Regions from separate parts of the Solibacillus sp. FSL W7-1324 genome, predicted to be linked through region 3. Evidence: riboswitches for the same ligand, from Rfam matches in the RefSeq annotation. Region 3 holds a riboswitch; each other region holds the start of a gene.
What was found. Region 3 has a riboswitch for lysine ahead of MKY71_RS08760 (transporter substrate-binding domain-containing protein). Riboswitches for the same ligand answer to the same signal wherever they lie in the genome.

Region 1 (4,292 bases), 690 kb from region 3:
AAACGCGTAAATTACTGGACCGTCTGTACCCGCTTCGTAAATGTACGCATCTGCCTAACCAGGTGTGCCTGTACTATCACTTAGGTCAATGTTTGGCACCGTGTGTAAAGGATATTGAAAAACAGGTGTATGATGAAATGATTGATGAGATTTCGAAGTTCTTAAATGGGGGCGTCGAAGAAATACAACAAGACCTTCAGCAAAAAATGCTGGATGCAGCCGAAAATCTGGAGTTTGAGCGGGCAAAGGAATTCCGGGATTTGATTGCCCATATTGATCAGATTATGGAAAAGCAAAAAATCGTCACAGATGATTTAAGCAACCGGGATGTATTTGGCTATGCAGTGGAAAAAGGCTGGATGTGTGTTCAGGTGTTTTTCGTGCGTCAAGGTAAACTCATTGAGCGGGATGTTTCGGTTTTCCCGATCTATAATGAGCCGGAAGAGGAATTTTTAACATTTGTCGGGCGTTTTTACGAACAGCCGCATCATCTATTGCCAAAAGAGATTTTTGTACCGAAATCGATTAACGAAACAATTTTACAAAAGCTTTTGAATGTGAAGGTACTGACACCAAAGCGCGGTTCCAAAAAAGAGCTTGTTGATCTGGCGATGAAAAATGCGGAAATCGCCATTCATGAGAAATTCCAGTTGATTGAACGTCAAGAAGAGCGGACAGTAGGGGCTTGTGAAGCGCTTGCTGAAGCAATGCAAATTCCGTTGCCGCTTAGAATAGAGGCGTTTGATAACAGTCATATGCATGGTGCAGACCCGGTATCGGCGATGGTTGTTTTCATCGACGGGAAGCCTGCGAAAAAGGAATACCGGAAATATAAAACAAGGGAAGCGGCCAAGCATGATGACTATGGTGCGATGCAGGAAGTCATTCGACGTCGCTACACACGTGTACTGCGAGAAAACCTGCCATTGCCTGACCTGATTCTTATCGATGGGGGAAAAGGACAGATGGAAGTCGCACGTGAAGTAATTGAAGACGAACTTGGCTTAGTCATCCCGATTGCAGGACTTGCTAAAGACGAAAAGCATAATACGTCCCAGCTTTTATTTGGTACGCCTCCGGGAGTTGTACCGTTGAAGCGTACAAGTGACGGCTTCTATTTATTGCAGCGTATTCAAGATGAGGTTCACCGATTTGCGATTACATTTTTACGTCAGCAGCATCAAACGAATGCCATTACTTCTGTTCTTGATGGGATTGAAGGAGTGGGTCCGAAGCGGAAGCAGCAGCTTATGAAGCATTTTGGATCAGTGAAAAAAATTCGCGAAGCTAGCGAGCTGCAGCTGCAGGAATCAGGAGTACCGGCAAAATTGGCGGAAGTCATCTATCGTCATTTTCATGAAGCACCATTGAATAAAGAATAGGGTTGTGCTAATATAAAAGACAATTCAATATTTACTAAGATAGAGGCGCAGTATTCAACAGTACATTGCTCGAGGAAGAACAATTCCATTGACAGCAATCGAAAGGGGGTCCTGCCGAAGTGAAGTGCGTATTGTTCGCGCAGTTTGCTGGTTTTGCATTTAAGAGATGTAAAACTGTCAGAGCTTTATGTTCTGGAGGGCTATCCTGAAAAACTTATAACTATTATTTGTATTGACGGCGGCTTTCCATGAACATGGAAAGCCGTCTTTTTTGTTTTCGAATTTAAGGAGGGAAAAGAATGGAGACAGTTGTAGTAAAGTTTGGCGGTCCGGCATTGACTACACCGGAAAAAATCGTACACCTAGCTAAAAAAGTGATAAAAGAGCAAGGGCGTGGCATAAACTTAGTCGTTGTCGTTTCTTCAATGCCCGCTATACGACGAGAATTGAGACAATATGCTGCTGAAATTACCGATGAGCCGTCGAAACGGGAAATGGATGCACTTGTCTCATCAGCAACACAAATAACAAGTGCGATGCTTGCAATGGCGATTCAGGAGCATGGAGGCAAAGCTGTCTCTTTAGCTGGATGGCAAACAGGTATCCATACAAATCAAAAGCATGGTAACGCACGGATCGATAATGTCGATAGTAAACGAATTCAGGAACATTTGGCATTAGGCGAAATCGTCGTCGTAGCAGGTTTTCAAGGAGTTACGGGGACAGACAATATTTCAACATTCGGCAAAGGAGGTTCTGAAACTTCAGCGGTTGCACTTGCGGTTGCCCTCGAAGCAGAGCGTGTCGAGATTTTTTCATCGGTTGAAGGGATTTTCACAGCAGACCCAGAAATTGTAAAGGGATCTAGGAAACTACCGGAAGTTTCTTATGATGAGATGTTGGAATTTGCAAATTTAGGGGCTAAAATATTGCACCCACGTGCGGTTGAACTTGCCAAAAAATACAATATACCGCTCATTGTACGTTCTTTCGTACAGGACGTGGAAGGCACTTTTATTAAAGGGGATGTAGACATGGAGAAAAACTTACTTGTACGCGGGATAGCCTACGAATCGGATATTATTCGTTTGACGATCGGCTATGATTCGTATGAAACCGCGTCATTGGCAGAAGTGTTTAGTGTTTTAGCAGAAAATGATATCAATGTGGATATTATTGTTCAAGCAGTCATTGATGGCGTGAAGCCGACCATTTCCTTTACAATTTCCAAGGATGAGTTTGCGGAAGCATTACGGGTTTTGGAAACTAGTAAATTATCACTTGGATTTAGTTTTGCAGATTTTGAAGTAGGTTTAGCGAAAGTATCGATTATCGGTTCTGCGATGGCATCCAATCCGGGGGTGGCAGCTCGCATGTTTGCACGTTTGGGACGCGAACATATTCCTGTAAAAATGGTCAGCACTTCGGAAATTAAAGTGTCTGTCGTTGTACCACAGGAAGAAATGGTTCGTGCTGCGAATGTGCTGCATGAGGAATTCGATTTGGCAATGAAAGAAGTAACCGCTTCTTAAAGTAATAGCTGGAAATGAGCTGAAGTAGCTTATTTCCAGCTTTTTTATTGTGTAAATTTGCATCTTCACCAATAGATAATTATGATAAGTTGAAGACTAAATTTTCTCTTTTAAATCCCATTTTAACGTAAATTTTACGATGTGTTTGTCATTGTCTTTTTCTTCATAGCATTCCGTCAAATAGCCAAGCTGTTTTTGCTTCTGCTCTGCCAAAAAGCCGGCTTCAAGACGGAAACAACGTTGTACAATATTAAGTGGCAATTCCTCAGATGTCGAAAGTATGTAGTGAAGTTCGTCCTTCGTTTCCTTTTCCAGAATTAACTGGCCCCAGCCAGCTTCCATGAAAAATGAAGGCAGTTCATCCATTGAAAATAATGGGAACTTTCTTGCAATTTCTTTACCTGCCCAATATAAAACATCTTCTTCATGCTTTCCTAAAATAGAAGGAAGAAGATGGTCACGAATGATTTCGTAGCCAAAAGTTGGAATCGTTTTCATTTTGTACCCTTCCATATAAAAAACCTCTTTCATAAATTTTCGTATAATTTTCATTCTTTCGTGAAGAAAAGAGTTATAAGCAGAAAAAACGGTTCTCAAAACAGCGTAAAACCGTCTTTAAAATGATTATAAAATATCCTGCGTTGCCTTGACGCTAGTATCTGTTGAGAGTACAATGGACATGTCATAATATTGTACCATGATGAAATGCGCAGTCAACATCCCAACTTTTACAAATTTGAGGCGTTGCGCATGTGTATTTCAAGTACTAAGGGGGGTAACAGTTTTGTCGAAAGATCGTGAATTTTTATGGCGCCGCTTACACTCGTTACTAGGTGTAGTTCCTGTCGGGTTGTTCTTGGTGTTCCACTTATTTCTGAACTTCACTGCAATTGGCGGTGAGGAAACTTACAATAACGCTACAGGTGTTATGGAATTACTTCCACACTCGTTATTGTTAGCGATGGAATGGATTATTATCTATATTCCATTAATGTTCCACGGATTCTATGGAGTGTATATTGCTTTTACAGCGACATACAACACGGGACGTTTCAGCACATTCCGTAACTGGATGTTTGCATTGCAACGTTTCACAGGGATCTTCCTTGTAATCTTCATTGCGTGGCATATTTTCCAAACACGTATCCAAAAAGCATTAGGTGCTGAAGTTGAATTTAATATGATGGTTGAAATCGTTGATAATCCATTAATGTTAGTATTCTACATTTTAGGTATCGTTTCAGCAGCATTCCACTTAGCGAACGGTTTATGGTCGTTCTTAGTAAGCTGGGGTATTACACAATCTAACAAATCTCAACGAATCGCAACTTATGTTACATTGTTAATCTTCGTAGTATTAGCAATCGTTGGTGTTGCA
Region 2 (4,292 bases), 1.6 Mb from region 3:
CTTACTTGAGGAAATTATTCCTCACTTTTAGACAAATTATCCTCAAACAGTCTAGCATAATCCTCAATCACTCTCACTTATTCCTCACTATAGGACAAATAATCCTCAAAACAAAAAAACGCAATGTCAGCCTACTAGCCACATTGCGTTTCAGAAATTATTTGTTCGATAAATCGCAGTCCTCTAAAGGAACGATTTTCGTTTTGTGTTTAAATTTATAGCCAAACCATAAAGCGGCAAACAGTGGTAAGCCGATATATGAAACGACAACACCGTACCAGTCAATCGTTCCGCCCATGAATGCCATATAGTTTTGGCCTAGCACGACAATCATACATAGGGCAAACGCAAATAGCGGACCGAATGGGAAGAATTTCGATACATATGGTAAATCGCTCAATGAATTTCCTTGTGCGACATAGGCACGACGGAATCGGTAATGACTGATTGCAATACCGAGCCAAGCGATGAAGCCGGACATACCGGAAGCATTCAATAGCCAAATGTACACTACACCGTCACCGAAAAATGATGCAAGGAATGCTAATGAACCGACTGCCAAAGTAGCAAGAAGTGCATACATTGGAATACCGCGCTTTGTAATTTTCATGAACAGTTTTGGTGCTTTGCCGTCAACCGCTAACTGATAAAGCATACGACTTGCTGCATATAATCCAGAGTTCCCTGCTGATAACATTGCCGTTAAAATAATCGCATTCATAACAGATGCCGCAAATGCCACACCTAAGTTTTCAAATACTAATGTAAACGGGCTTGTCGCAATATCTTCTGATAAAAGACGAGAATCCGTATATGGAATAAGCAATCCGATTGCACCGATTGCGAAAATGTAAAACAGTAAAATACGCCAGAATACTGAACGTACCGCTTTTGGAATGTTTTTGCCCGGGTCATCTGTTTCTCCTGCCGTTACCCCAAGCATTTCCGTACCTTGGAATGAGAATCCGGCTGCAAGGAAAATACCGAAAAGTGCAAGGAAACCGCCATTAAACGGTGCGTCGTCTTTCACGAAGTTAGTGAAGCCGACCGGATCGTTCCCGCCTAAAATCCCGAAAATCATTAAGAAGCTGACAATGATGAACACAATTACTGTCGCGACTTTAATCATCGCAAACCAGTACTCCGCTTCACCGAAAGCTTTTACTGACGCTAAGTTAAATGATAAAACAACTGCGATAAATAAAATTGTCCATAAAATTGATGAACTGTCCGGGAACCAGTATTTCATAATTAACGAAACAGCCGCAATTTCAGCTGCAATTGTAATTGCCCAGTTGTACCAATAGTTCCAGCCAAGCGCGAAGCCTAAAGCCGGGTCAACAAATTTTGTTGCATACGTACTAAACGAACCGGATGTTGGCATATAGGCAGCCATTTCCCCTAATGATGTCATTAAGAAATACACCATAACACCGATCAGTGCATATGCAAGTAATGCCCCGCCAGGACCTGCCTGTGCAATCGCACCACCTGATGCTAAAAATAAACCTGTACCGATTGTTCCGCCAAGCGAAATCATCGTTACATGGCGACTTTTCAAACTCTTTTTCAACCCGTTATTATTACCGAGCTGGTCTATCTTAATCTCACCCATGAATATAAAACTCCCTTTTTGTTTTGTTCAATGACCGTGTAAAAGAAAAACCACCACAAGTTTTTGTGATGGTTATATTTACACCTCATCAAACTTGAAAGATAGCTCAACACATGCTCACACATGTGACAGTTCTGCTCCTTATCGGAAACAGCCCCAGCATTATTTTCAAGAAGAAAAATAACACTTCGGCAACCATTCCTTTCATAAAGCTTCACCGATTCTTCTTAATCTCAGCTATACTAGTCTTAATGATTGCGACCTCTACCTCATACATCTACATGAGGTAATGTTTTATTTAATTGATTAAAAGTCTAACATAACATTTTTTTGATAGCAATGGCTTCACCATTATTCTGTTTTTTGCGAGTATTCATACTACTCGGACATATATTACTAATCAAAAGGAGAATTAAAATGGACACCGAGCAACTAAATCAAAACAGCAAAAAAATACTATCTAACCGACCGCTCATCTATTTCATGATTGCCGTCTTTTTATTTGCGACAACATTGCGTACACCGATTACATTAATCGGGCCGATTATTTCATTTATTCGGGATGGGCTCGGAATATCGAACTTTCTAGCAGGTTTTTTAACGACGATCCCTTTAATCGCCTTTGCGGTCGTTTCACCATTTGCCCCGCGTATTGCCCGTAAATTCGGTTTGGAGTGGACGTTATTTTATTCGGTCATTTTGTTATGTGCAGGAATTTTGATGCGTTCGCTCGGAGCAACGTCATTACTTGTTTTTGGAACAATATTAATCGGCATCGCCATTGCATTTGGTAATGTCCTGATACCTAGTTTTTTTAAATGGAAATTCCCGTTACATATTGGCTTATTAACAGGAATTTATTCCGTATCAATGAACACATCTTCCGGAATTGCTGCGGGCTTCAGTTACCCGATTGCCGCAAACGCAGGCTGGCAAATCGCAGCAGGTATTACGATTATTTTAGGGATTCTTACATTGCTAATCTGGCTGCCGATTTTGCGCCAGGAAAAAGTCGAATTACATATGCCCTCTTCGCAGACGAAGAGAACATATATGTGGAAGTCACCCATTGCCTGGGCAGTCGCTGGGGCAATGGGCTTTCAATCATTTATATTTTACTGCTCGTCCGCGTGGATACCGGAAATTTTCGTTAGCCAGGGACTTGATGCAACTGCTTCCGGCTGGATGGTGTCCGTTATGCAGTTTTCGCAAATTCCGATGACATTTATTATTCCGATTATCGCCGGTAAAATTGCCTCGCAACGACCGATCGTTGTTTTCTTTACGATCTGTTACTTAGTTGGATTTACTGGTGTGTTGATGGAATGGACAAGTCTCGCCATCGTCTGGATGATTTTATTGGGATTTGCAGGTGGGGCTTCATTCGGTTTAGTACTGATGCTGTTTTCTCTTCGTACAGAGACAGCCTATGATGCAGCTGAACTTTCCGGGTTTGCACAATCAATCGGTTATTTCATTGCCGCAATCGGACCGATTCTGTTCGGCTATGTCCATGATTTGACGGACAGCTGGTCAATCCCGGTTATGCTGTTTATCCTGATTTCTGTACTGTTATTTTTTGCTTCTTTTATGAGCGCAAACAATCGGACGATATAACCAAACGTATGTACCCTTTTTATGATATAATAGCTTTAGTAAATAAAAGGAGTACAGAACTATTGCGTAAAAAGAGAAGACGAAATAAAAAACGCCTGCCGGTTATCCCGCTGTTTTTCATCGCCTCGGCTGGTGCAGCTGGTTTTTATGTCACACAAACAGCTGAAGGCATCGGCTATGGAATTGTCGCTTATTTCGTACTATATATCGCGTTTAAAATTTGGCTAAAATCGCTGAAGACGAGGAAGTTACGAAAATCCGGCATTCGCGAAGTCGATAAAATGACCGGTGAGGATTTCGAGAGATTTTTAGGAGAGTTATTTAAGCGACGAGGTTTTAAAGTGAGCTATACCGCAACGAGCGGTGACTACGGTGCAGACCTTATTCTAAAGGACGGAAAAGATATTATCGCTGTCCAGGCAAAACGCTATTCCGGTACGGTCGGTGTAAAAGCCGTTCAGGAAATTATCGGAGCGGTAAAAATGTACGAAGCAACTGAAGCATGGGTTGTCACAAACAGTCATTTTACACGCCAGGCCGAAAAACTTGCCGACATCAATGACGTTTATTTAATCGATCGTGATGAATTGATCCAAATTATATTAAATAAAAGGTAAAGAAACAGGTGTGCAGAGGCTTTCTGCACACCTGTTTTAATATGGCTGCTTTTGGTAGAAGTAATTTGGTTTTTTTAGCGTGTTGGCAATTGGTTCATGATAAAGATCCGTAGTTGCAGGAGATAATGGCGGTACTAGCCAAACCCAGTTGCCGGTTACATCGCGGTTGCTTTTATTTTCCTGCATTTGAAACAGCTGAAACTGCTGGGCTGCTGTATGATGATCGACAATACTAACACCCGCCCTTTTATAGGAATGAAGAACCGCAACATTCAATTCAACAAGTGCACGGTCCTTCCAAAGCGATGTATTCATTGCAGTATCCAGTCCCATTGCTTCCGCTACTTCCGGGAGGAAATTATAACGGTACGTATCCGCCAAGTTGCGCGCACCGATTTCTGTCCCCATATACCACCCGTTAAACGGGGCTGCCGGAAAATCGG
Region 3 (4,292 bases):
AATGGAATTCACGAAAATAAGCTCGCAGTTAACTGCGAGCTTATTGCTTTTACCGTAATGTTCGTTTCAAGAATTCTTTTGTACGGTCGTGTTTCGGGTTTACGAGCAATTGTTCCGGAGGGCCTTCTTCAACGATAACCCCTTTATCCATAAATACAATCCGGTCTGATACTTCTTTGGCGAACTCCATTTCATGAGTAACAATCAGCATTGTATTCCCCTGGTCTGCCAGATGGCGCATTACCTTTAATACTTCCCCTACCATTTCAGGGTCAAGCGCTGATGTCGGTTCATCAAACAGCATTACATCCGGATCCATTGCTAATGCACGAGCAATGGCAACACGTTGTTTCTGTCCACCGGATAAATGTTTCGGTTTCGCATTCTTATAGGCACTCATGCCGACAAGCTCCAAATACTTCATCGCATTTCGTTCGGCTTCCTCTTTTGAACGTTTCAACACTTTAATTTGACCAACAATACAGTTATTTAGCACATCCAGATTATTGAATAAATTGAACTGCTGGAATACCATACCTAAATGCGTACGGTACTTTTCAATTTGATGACCGTCATTTAAAATATTCTCACCATTATAGATGATTTCGCCTGCTGTTGGTGTTTCCAGTAAATTAATGCAACGTAACAGTGTAGATTTCCCTGAACCGGAAGAGCCGATCAATGTTACGACTTCCCCTTTGTTTACCTGGAAATTAACATCTTTTAAAACTTCGTGATCACCGAATTTTTTATTTAAATGGTTAATATCAATTACAACTGCCATCTTATTCACCATCCTTATCTAGCTTGTTGCCTGTAATAAGTTCCACTTTATATGAAGACGGGCCATCCATCTTTTTCTCGAATAATAGTAAGAAACGAGTTACAGTAAATGTCATGATAAAGTATAATACCGTCGCGATAAAGAACGCTTCGATGTATTTGTAGTTACTGCCTGCGATCGAATTCGCTGTAAAGAACAGCTCCACTACCGAAATGACACTTAATACAGATGAATCTTTAATATTCATAACGAACTGATTCCCTGTTGCAGGTAAAATATTGCGCGCTACTTGCGGCAGCACAATATGAATCATCGTTTGCAGGTGATTCATACCAATCGCCTGTGCAGCTTCAAATTGTCCTTTATCAATAGATACAATACCACCGCGAACATATTCGGCCATATAGGCGCCTGTGTTTAAACTGATGACAATAGAAGCTGCTAAAAAGCGGTCAATATCGATGCCTAAATAGACAAGACCGTAAAATACGACCATCGCTTGTACCATCATTGGCGTTCCTCTAAAAATTTCCACATATGCCGTTAAAATAAAATTAACGACCTTCAATAGTGCTGATTTAATATTTTTTTTGCGTTGTGGAATTGTATGCATAATCCCTATGAAAAATCCGATCAGCGTTCCGCAAATCGTCCCGATAATTGCCAAGAGCAGTGCTGTCCATGCGCCTCGTACAAATAAATCCCAGTTGTCCGTAAACAAGTTCCATGATGAATCTAAAAATGCCATCGCCTTGTCCTCCGTTTCTATCTTTGTTTATATTATTTATGTACGAAATGATCATTTTAATAGAAAAAGGTTGTCTTCCGTCTGCCGGCAAGACAACCTCATTAAAACTGTTAATCCAACACGATTATTGTGCTGCTGGTTGATTTGCAATTGCGTCTTCCATTAATTGTTGACGCTCTTCTTCCGAAATTTCAGCTAAAACTTTGTTAATTTGTTCACGTAAATCAGAACCCTTTTTCAAACCTACTGCTACAGCTGTTGATGCTTCGTCTGCTTCGAAGTTTGGCTCAGGTACGATGTATTTGATGTTATTCAGTGCCATCTCAGCAGAGATACCTTCTGGACGTTCTGAAACATATCCATCAATTGCGCCTGACTGTAATTGTACACGCATTGCACCAAAATCAGTTGCCGCTACTTGTTTTTGAACACCTTCGATTTGATCGATTACATCATAGTGTGTTGTCGCTTGCTGACCAGTAATTTTCGCACCTGCAAAGTCAGATAATGAAGTTGCATTAGCATATGGGCCGTCTTCTTTTACAACGATAACATAGTCACTTGTATAATAGTTCTCTGTAAAATCAACTACTTCCTTACGTTCAGGCATTGGTGACATACCAGCAATTACTAGATCAATGGCACCTGATTGTAATGATGGAATTAAGCCATCCCAGTCTGTCTTAACAATTTGAAGTTCCATGTCCAGCCCTTCAGCGATTTTCTTCGCGATTTCAACGTCATAGCCTGCTGCATATTCCTTAGAACCTTTAATTTGAACTCCGCCATTGGCATCATCTTTTTGTGACCAGTTGAAAGGTGCATATGCTGCTTCCATTCCAATTTTAATCACTTTTTTGTCGGAATCAGAACCGCCTGTAGTACCTTCTTCGCTCGAGCCACATGCAGCCAGCAATAGCATTGTCATGGCTGTCAGTAAAATTAATAGTCTCTTTTTCATAGAAAATCTCTCCTCTTTTGTTAAATTTCGGACACATTATATGCAAAAAACGACCTAAAAGAAGAACTTTAGGTCGTTTAAATTATAATTAGCCCGAATCCTCTACAGTTCCCATTTTGAGATAGCACAACTCAACCATCAGGGATATAGATGATTGAGACAGTTCTGCAATTGTTCACTGCAGACCCAGCATTGTAAAATTGAGCATTTACAACACTTCGGCGATATTTCCTTCTTTTATATTTCACAGCCAGCTCATGGCTCCATATAAAACTGTTAAGTATCGCGCCTCTACCTCACGAGATTGTGAGGTTTTAATATGAAATTGATAAGTTTTATATTACATTATTGCGACATTTCCGTCAACAATCATTTTTCTGAAATTTTAAGGTAAAAAAAGTAAATGCGCAATACATAAAGTATCGCGCATTCGTAGAGAAAATACTATTAAGAATTTAATAATAAATCTTCTGGGTTTTCGATCATTTCTTTAACTGTTTTCAGGAAGCCAACAGAATCTTTACCATCGATGATACGGTGGTCGTAAGATAATGCTACGTACATCATTGGACGAATTTGAACTTCACCATTAACAGCTACTGGACGGTTTACGATTGAGTGCATACCTAAAATACCAGCTTGAGTACCGTTCATGATTGGTGTTGACATTAATGAACCGAATACACCACCGTTAGTGATAGTAAATGATCCGCCAGCCATGTCATTTAAGCCTAATTTTTTGTCGCGTGCTTTTCCAGCTAACTCTGCAATGTTTTTCTCGATTTCAGCAAAGTTTTTCGCATTTGCATCACGAACAACTGGTACTACTAAACCTTCTTCAGTTGATACGGCAATACCGATATCGAAGAAGTTGTTTAAGTGAATTTCATCACCGTTAATTTGTGCATTTACATATGGATATTTCTTCAATGCTGCTACTACAGCTTTTGTGAAGAATGACATGAAGCCTAATTTAATATCGTTAGCTTTCACGAACTCATCTTGTTTACGTTTACGTAAAGCCATAATGTTCGTCATATCAATTTCGTTGAATGTAGTTAACATTGCAGTTGATTGCTTAACTTCTAATAGACGTTTTGCAATTGTTTGACGACGACGGCTCATTTTTTCAACTGTTACACGGTCTGTGTCAGCTGCTGGTGTAAAGATCATTGGACCGTTACCTGCTGCTGGTGCTTGAGTAGCTGATGCTGCAGGAGCTGCTGGTGCTGTACCATGAGCTGCAACGTCTTGTACACGTACGCGACCTTGTGGATCAACAGGTGAAATTGCTGCTAAGTCGATGCCTTTTTCACGAGCTAATTTACGAGCTGCCGGTGAAGCGATTACACGCTCACTTGAAGTTTCTTCGGCAGCAACTGGTGCAGGTGCTGCTGCTTTAGGAGCTTCTTCTTTTGCTGGAGCCGGAGCTGCTTTAGGAGCTTCTTCTTCTTTAGCTGCTGGTGCAGGTGCTGCGCCTTCGCCAGCTTCAACAACTGCGATTACTTGTCCTACTAATACAGTATCGCCTTCTTCAGCTAAAATTTGCTTTAAAACGCCTGCTTCTTCAGAGATGATTTCAGCATTAACTTTATCAGTTTCTAACTCAACGATGAATTCGCCTTTTTCTACGCGATCTCCAACTTTTTTCACCCACTGGGCAATTGTACCTTCAGTAATTGATTCTGCTAATTCAGGGACTTTAATTTCAGCCACGTTCATATCCTCCTTTAATTACGCTACACATCCATTGTATAGCAAGCCACTTCTATTTTAAATAGAAGCAGCTCTTTTTAAAC

Region 1: it holds a riboswitch for lysine, as region 3 does, so the genes downstream of both, MKY71_RS12410 (aspartate kinase) here and MKY71_RS08760 (transporter substrate-binding domain-containing protein) in region 3, are expected to answer to the same signal.
Region 2: it holds a riboswitch for lysine, as region 3 does, so the genes downstream of both, MKY71_RS01280 (amino acid permease) here and MKY71_RS08760 (transporter substrate-binding domain-containing protein) in region 3, are expected to answer to the same signal.

The regions. Positions count from the first base shown of each region.
Region 1 is NZ_JBBOYH010000001.1:2,501,503-2,505,794, reverse strand. It holds gene uvrC (excinuclease ABC subunit UvrC) at 1-1,382, shown strand, start outside; lysine riboswitch at 1,415-1,593, shown strand; gene MKY71_RS12410 (aspartate kinase) at 1,682-2,914, shown strand; gene MKY71_RS12405 (YslB family protein) at 3,011-3,427, opposite strand; gene MKY71_RS12400 (succinate dehydrogenase cytochrome b558 subunit) at 3,699-4,292, shown strand, end outside.
Region 2 is NZ_JBBOYH010000001.1:250,780-255,071, reverse strand. It holds gene MKY71_RS01280 (amino acid permease) at 158-1,615, opposite strand; lysine riboswitch at 1,710-1,890, opposite strand; gene MKY71_RS01275 (CynX/NimT family MFS transporter) at 2,033-3,232, shown strand; gene MKY71_RS01270 (restriction endonuclease) at 3,295-3,849, shown strand; gene MKY71_RS01265 (nitric oxide synthase oxygenase) at 3,886-4,292, opposite strand, start outside.
Region 3 is NZ_JBBOYH010000001.1:1,809,443-1,813,734, forward strand. It holds gene MKY71_RS08750 (amino acid ABC transporter ATP-binding protein) at 50-784, opposite strand; gene MKY71_RS08755 (amino acid ABC transporter permease) at 786-1,532, opposite strand; gene MKY71_RS08760 (transporter substrate-binding domain-containing protein) at 1,657-2,493, opposite strand; lysine riboswitch at 2,608-2,795, opposite strand; gene odhB (2-oxoglutarate dehydrogenase complex dihydrolipoyllysine-residue succinyltransferase) at 2,941-4,209, opposite strand.